DNA from 2 places in the Verrucosispora sp. CNZ293 genome. Region 2 is predicted to be linked to the other one. Evidence: riboswitches for the same ligand, from Rfam matches in the RefSeq annotation. Region 2 holds a riboswitch; the other holds the start of a gene.
The links. A riboswitch is a leader RNA that binds a small molecule or an ion and turns the genes downstream of it on or off. The one in region 2 is predicted to bind cyclic di-AMP.

Region 1 (3,607 bases), 1.5 Mb from region 2:
CGACCCGGTCGTCGGGCGGCACTGAACCGTCTCGCCCATCGACACGTACTCAGCCCTGAAATCGTTGGGAGACACTGAATGGGCGCCGACCACACCCGTTCCGCTCCGCCCACCCCGCCCGGGGTGCGGCGGATACTCGTCGTGACGGTGGTCCCCCTGTTCCTGGCCACCCTGGTCGCCGCCATCGTGCTCTGGCCCCGGGACGCCCCGCGCCCCGAAGCCGCCGACGACGCTCCCCGTCACCACGGCACGGTCACCCGGGTGGTGAGCGAGCCATGCCCACCCAACCCGGTGGTCCCCGAGGGCACCCCGACGGCTGCGGAGGGCCCCTGCGGCACGGTCACCGTCCGGGTGGAGACCGGTCCGGACGAAGGACGGGAGGTGCAGACGCCCATCCCGACCGGGCCCGGGGCACCCCGCGTGGATGTCGACGACGACGTCATCCTGGTCTCGCTCACCGACCCCGAGGACCCCTCGGTCAGCACCTACAACATCGCCGAGCACCAGCGCGGCAAGCCGCTGGTCTGGCTGGCCGTGCTCTTCGCCGCCGCCATCGTCGCGTTCGGGCGGTTGCGGGGCCTGGCGGCGCTGGGCGGCCTGGCCGCCAGCTTCGCCATCCTGCTGACCTTCGTGCTGCCCGGCATCAGCGCCGGCCGGCCGCCTCTCGTGGTCGCCATCGTCGGCGCCTCGTTGATCATGTTTGTGGTGCTGTACCTGACCCACGGCATATCCGCCCAGACCTCGGTGGCCGTGCTCGGCACGCTGGCCAGTCTGGTGCTGACCGGGCTGCTCGGGCTGGCCGCGACCGGGGCCACCCACCTGACCGGATTCGGCAGCGAGGACGCCACCACCCTGTCCATGTTCCGCGCCGACGTCGACCTGCACGGCCTGCTGCTGGCCGGCATCATCATCGGCTCGCTGGGGGTGCTCGACGACGTCACGGTCACCCAGGCCGCCGCGGTCAACGAGCTGCGCCATGCCAACCCGAACTTTTCCCGCCGGGAGCTGTACCGCTCGGCCACCCGGGTCGGGCGGGCCCACATCGCCTCGGTGGTCAACACCATCGTGCTGGCGTACGCCGGCGCCTCGCTGCCGCTGCTGCTCCTGCTGACCGCGGACTCCCGCGCGCTGGGCCAGATCCTGACCAGTGAGTTTCTCACCACGGAGATCGTCCGAAGCGTGGTCGCCACGCTCGGGCTGATCGCCGCGGTGCCGCTGACCACCGCGCTCGCCGCGCTGGTCAGCACCGCCGGGCGCGGCGACGCCGGCACCCCCACCGGTGAGCCCGCCCCCGTAGTTCCCCGGCCGGCGACGGACCGGGCCGAGGCGCTCCGCGCCCTCAGCGCACCACCCACTCGAAACACGTCCCCCGCCACCCCTTCGGGGTGGCCCGACCCGGACAGGAGCACGGACACCACATGGTGACACTCCTCAGTGTGACCGCCCCTGCCGATGCGGCTCGAAACCGTGTCGCTGGTCACTCAAAGCGATTACGAAATGACGCATCTCGTCGGGTTCGGGGCGTAGAAGCACAGATGGACTGTCGGGTAACCTCACTGCCGGTCACCGCCGGAGGCGCGCAGCGGCGCCAGCGGTGCCACCGCCCAATCGCCGTCAGGCGAGCCGGGAACCCAGGTACGTGGGGTGAATCCGCGAAAGCGGTAGGGGCCACTTCCGTCCCGAACCCGTCAGCTAACCCGGTCGGCGGTCGATGGAAGGGAAAACAGTGACGGCACCCCTACGCCGCTGGTTGACACCCGTGGTGGCCGTGTTCGCCGCGTTCGCGGTATTCGCCGGTCCGATGCCGGCTATGGCCGCGCCGAACAACCCCAAGCCGGCGGAGCACGACGACGACCCGCCGATGCTCAACGATCTGATCGAGGCGGCCAACCGGGACTACTCCAAGGCCAAGGCGAAGCTGGAGAAGTCCAAGAAAAGGCAGCTGAAACTGGCGGTCGAGGTCCGCTCCGCGCAGGCCGACCTGGACGCGCTCTCCCCGCAGGTCGCCCAGATCGCCACCCAGTCGTACCGGACGGGCCGGGTCGGCGCGATCGCCATGCTGTTGCAGAGCAACGCACCGGACTCGTTCATCGACCGGGCCTCGGCACTCGACGAGCTGAACCTGGTGAACGACAAGAAGCTGGGCGAGGTCAACGCGATCAAGATTCGCGCCGAGCAGGCCAAGCTCGCGCTCGACGCCGAGGTGCGCGAGCAGAAGAAGCTGACCAACGACATGGCGCGCAAGAAGACCGAGGCGGAGAAGTCGCTCCGGCTGGTCGGTGGTGTCGGCCTGACCGGCGGGCTGGTGGACGCCACCTCGCCGGTGGCGCGGATCGCGCCGAACCGGGCCTCGGACGGCGGCTGGAAGCCGGAGTCGTGCAGCCAGAACGACCCCACCACGTCGGGCTGCATCACGCCCCGGACGCTGCACATGTACAAGGAGGTCAAGCGGGCCGGCTTCAACAGGTTCGTCGGCTGCTTCCGCCCGGGCGACAAGTTCGAGCACCCCAAGGGCCGGGCCTGTGACTGGTCGTTGCAGAACAGCGGCTTCAGCCCGTGGCACAACAACGACACCCGGATCTACGGCAACAATCTGGCGGCCTTCCTGGTCCGCAACGCCGACCGGCTGGGCGTCTACTACGTGATCTGGAATCGGCAGATCTGGTTCGCGGCGACCGAGCGCTGGAGTTCCTACAGCGGTCCGTCCAACCACACGGACCACGTTCACGTGTCACTGCTCTGATCGCCCGACGCAACGCACCGAGGGCCGTCCCCGCCGGTTGGCGGGACGGCCCTCGTCGTCAGGGAGCGGTCGCCAGCGCGCCGGCCAGGTCGGCGGGTTCCGCGGCCACCGCCCGCACCTCACCGGCGGCCAGCCGGTACGACATGCCGACCACCGCGCACCGTCCGGTGGCCACCTCAGCCGCGAGGGTCGTGGAGGATTCCAGCATCGCCTCGACGGTCCGCGCGATGTGGATGTCCACGATCCCGTCCAGTTCCTGCACTCCAGCCTCCTGGGCCCGACGCAGGCTGGGCACCACGGCGTCGACCACGGCACCCAGGTGGCCCGGGGGCGTGGTGGCGGTGGCGAGTGCCTCGCGGGCCGCCTGTACGGCACCGCACGAGTCGTGCCCGAGCACCACCACGAGCGGCGTACGCAGCACGGCCACGGCGTACTCCACGCTGCCCAGCACCTCAGGGCCGACGGTGTGCCCGGCGGTGCGGACCACGAAGAGGTCACCCAGCCCGCGATCGAAGATGATCTCGGCGGCGAGCCGGGAGTCGGAGCAGCCGACGATCACCGCGAAGGGGTGCTGTTCGGCCGCGACGGCGGCCCGCCGCCCGGCATTCTGGTTGGGATGCCGCAGCGTGTCGGTGACGAACCGTCGGTTGCCGGCGAGCAGTTCGGCGAGAGCCCGTTGCGGGGCGCCGGGAAGGTCTGCGGTGAGCAGTTCGCGTTCGGGCCCCGGCTGCGGACCGGGAGTTGCGGGTCGACTCATCCGGCTGTACCTCTTCTCCGTGAGGAATGCCTGGTCATCCCGGGCCGGCGCTGGTCACGGGCTGCCAACACCGTCACATGCGACATAACGCACGTCAAGCTATACGT
Region 2 (3,607 bases):
ATGGCCCGGCAGGCGGTGCTGGAGCAGGACGACCCGCCGCAACTCGTCGCGGTGGTCGACGAGGCGGTGCTGCGGCGGGTCGACGAGGAGCTCAAGGACGTGCTTGTCGAGCAGGTGCATCACCTCATGGAGCTGGCCACGCGGCCCAACATCAGCGTCCACCTGGTGCCCACCGGCGTCGCCATGCACATCGGACTGACCGGTCCCTTCACCCTGGCGAGGGGCGCGGACGGCGGCTGGGTGGCTAATCTCGAAACTCAACTTGGCGGCGTTCTCGCCGACAAGGACGACGACCTGAGCACCCTGCTGTCCCGGTGGGAGGCGGTGCGCAACGAGGCACTGTCCGGCCGCCAGTCGATCGAGCTGATGAAGGATGTGGTGAAGCCGTGGATCTGAACGGTGCGACGTGGCGCAAGTCCACCCGCAGCGGCGCTGGCGGCGGCGACTGTGTGGAGGTCGCCGACAACCTGACGGGCATCGTGCTGGTCCGCGACACCAAGGATCGCGACGGCGGCACGCTGGCCTTCACCCCGGCGGCCTGGGCGAGCTTCGTCGGCCTGGCGAAGCAGCACGCCCCGCACGCCTGACGAACCCCGAGCCACGTCGACCTGACGACACAGCACGACCCGCCGCCTGACGTACCCGACACGGAAGCCCTCGGCCAGCAAGGCCGAGGGCTTCCGTTCGCCGTGGGACCGGCGTGATCAGGCCGAGTAGCCGCGGGTGGCGGCCCAGTTGGCGAGATCGATGGTGCTGAGCCAGTACGACGGGTACGAGGCGTCGGCCGAGTCGGCGATCTTCACCAGCCGGCCGGAGTCCTGGTAGCCGACCACCGCGATGTAGTGCCCGCCGGGGAAGGAGTGCCAGCGACCGTCGGTGTCGGTGACGGTGCCGGCGACGTTCACCACGACGCCCCGTCCGTCGGTGACGGCGGCGACGACGTCCGCCTGGAGCTGGTCCATCTGGGCCGGGGTGGCCGCACCGCCACGGATCATCGTGGTCTCGTACGGGTCGCCCTTGACGACGGCGTTGAGGACGCGGGTGGTGTCCTCGGCCGAGTTGGTGCCGGCGAAGGTGGTGCCGAGCTGGCTGGCCAGGGCGTCCTGGCTACGCGTGACACCGGCGGCGCTGAGCGCGTTGCGTACCGCGGCGGGACCGCAGTAGTAGCCGTTGATCTGGGCCTGGTGGTCGTACCCGAGGACCTTCGACGCGGGCGGCTTCGGTGCCGCCTTCTTGGTTGTCAGGTCCGGGTCCGGAGTGGCCGAGCTGGGCTTCGGCGACGTCGCGGCGGCGGCGCGGGCCGGTGCCGGGCTGGCCGGTGCGGCACTGCTGGGCGCGGCACTGCTGGGCGCGGCACTGCTGGGCGCGGCGGTCGACGGCGCGACCGCTTCCGGGCTCGGCGCCACCACGGCGTCGTCGCGTAGGTCGGCTGCGGCGGTGGTGGCCTGCGTGGGGGCCGGGGTGTTCCCGGTGCCGGCGAGCGCGGCGCCGGTGCCGGTGGCCAGGACGAGCGCGACGGCCGAGCCGGCAACGATCTGGTAAGGACGTTCGGTGACCAGCCGGCGGAGCCGGCGGGAGAGGGCGTGCTTCACGGATTCCTCCACGGGCTGAGGGGGGAACGGCACACCGGCTCCGGCGGTCAGGTCGGCGTCAGGACACCGACGACCACCCGGTGAGCGGGACAGGCCGTTCAGGGGTACGCCCGGACAACCCGGGCGGTGCGATGACCGGGGTCAGCTCGCGGCGGTCGGGCCGGCGAGGACGGGCACCGCGGTGCCGTGGAGGCGGGGGAACAGGGGGATCACGTCGAACCGCACGAGGGCTGGAACTCCTTCCGTCACCGCCGACCGGGTTAGCTGACGGATTCGGGCGGGAAGACGCCCTACCGCGGGCCGAGGCTCGCGGATTCACCCCAGTGGTGCAGTGGGTCCCCGGTTCGTGAGATCACGATTGAGCGGGTCGGTACGGCGTCGCTTCCTGCGATCGGTTACCGCACCGGACGGGCTGACACTACTGGTCGGTCACCTCGAAGCCAACCCGCCCTGAGCTGCTTAAACATGATCCAGTGCGGCGATTTTCGGGTACCTGAGAACTGTCGTCGCTCAATGGGACCGACGGCATTCCGGGCACCTTCGGGTGACAACCGGACGCCTCGCCACCAATGTCGACGGAATTTGCTGGGTAATCGTCTCAACTACGAACAGTGACCGAATTTCCGGCCGTTGTGACCCAGCTCACGGAATTTCAACCCAGCCTCGCTGGCCGCCAGCGCAGCACCGTGCCGGGCCGCCCGACGGCGATCCGCCCGGGGACGGCCCGCAGGTCCGGTCGGAGTCGCTCGGCTGCCGCGTACGCCTCGGCGGAGAGGGCGCGGGCCGCCTCGCCTGCCAGTTCCGCCGCCCGCCACAGGTCACGCTCCCGCTCGGCGGCCGACAGGTAGGCGGCCTGGCGGTTGTCGCGTACCACCCGGGCGAGAACCACCTCCTGCTCGGCCGGGTGACGCCGGGGATCCCAGCCGGACCGACGCGCCAGCACGTCGCTGAGCTGCCGTGCGGTCAGGTCACCCCGCCAGTGGGCCGCCATCGCCGCCCGGCGGAGCCAGCGCTCCCGGGCCGCGTACTCGGCAGGGGTCCGGGGGGTGCACGGGGTCGGCAGTCCGGCGACGCCGGCCAGCCGCCGGGCGACGGCCTCTGCCTGGTCGTACGCGGCCCAGGCGCGGTCCAGTTCCGCCTGGGCCAGCCGCCATGCCGTACGCCGTCGCTCGGCGTTCTGCCCGGCGCCGGCTGCCGCGACCGCCACCTCTCCCGCGTACCGACTCAGGTCGGCCTGCTCGCTTGCGGCGCGGAGCGCGTCCTCGTCGGCGGGTTTCTCCGCCGGCCCGGCCGGCTCGGGGCGGGCGACAAGCACGGTGAGTACGCCAAACGCGAGCACCAGCAGCACCGACCAGATGGCGGCGGCGCGGGGCACCTCGATCAGGAACTGGTAGAGAACTGTCTTCTCCATGTCGGCACCTCGGGGAGATCGGTACGGCACCGGTGGCCGTACCGGCAGCGGATCGCGGATGGCGTTGCGCGCGGTCGCGGGTTGGGATGGGCGGTGCCGCTCGTTCTGGCCGGCACCGACGGCGCGGCGGGCGGCAACGGGCTGGCAGGTGCTCGGCACGGGGGCGGCACCGAACGGTGCGCACGCGCCCGGGACGGCCGCCAGGGGCAAGGCGTACGGCGTCGCCGGAATCAGGCGCGCGGTGGGGCGCGGGCGGCCCGGACGCCCCCGACCTGGGCGGCAGTCCACCGCGGGCCGCCCGCAGCGACGCTGCCGAGCGCCGTCAGCCCGGGCCGACCGGAGGCCGCCGGCTGCATCGCGGACACTTCGGCCTGGTCGGCGGGATCGTCGGCACCCTGCGCGGTCGGCATCACCAGGCCAACCACGTCGAGGGGTGCGGCCTGGTGCCAGCCGGCGGATGCCGGTGGTACGGAGGTCTCGACCGGTGGCACCGTAGCGGTGAGGCGGTCGATGGCCGGGTGGCCGGGCAGGTCCCAGGCGCCGAGGGTGAAGGCGGCGGCGACCGCGAGCCCGGTCAGCAGCCGCGCGGCCCAGCGCGCCAACC

Region 1: linked by a shared signal. The riboswitch ahead of CLT74_RS19460 (VldE C-terminal domain-containing protein) and the one ahead of CLT74_RS12580 (C39 family peptidase) in region 2 are both predicted to bind cyclic di-AMP.

The regions. Positions count from the first base shown of each region.
Region 1 covers NZ_PEFR01000001.1:4,284,327-4,287,933, forward strand. Annotated here, with positions in the region: gene CLT74_RS19455 (YibE/F family protein) at 79-1,425, shown strand; cyclic di-AMP (ydaO/yuaA leader) riboswitch at 1,592-1,722, shown strand; gene CLT74_RS19460 (VldE C-terminal domain-containing protein) at 1,727-2,743, shown strand; gene CLT74_RS19465 (carbonic anhydrase) at 2,802-3,500, opposite strand.
Region 2 covers NZ_PEFR01000001.1:2,772,675-2,776,281, forward strand. Annotated here, with positions in the region: partial or broken gene CLT74_RS12570 (helix-turn-helix domain-containing protein) at 1-396, shown strand, start outside; gene CLT74_RS12575 (DUF397 domain-containing protein) at 393-587, shown strand; gene CLT74_RS12580 (C39 family peptidase) at 705-1,604, opposite strand; cyclic di-AMP (ydaO/yuaA leader) riboswitch at 1,827-1,967, opposite strand; gene CLT74_RS12585 (hypothetical protein) at 2,245-3,003, opposite strand; gene CLT74_RS12590 (hypothetical protein) at 3,234-3,607, opposite strand, start outside.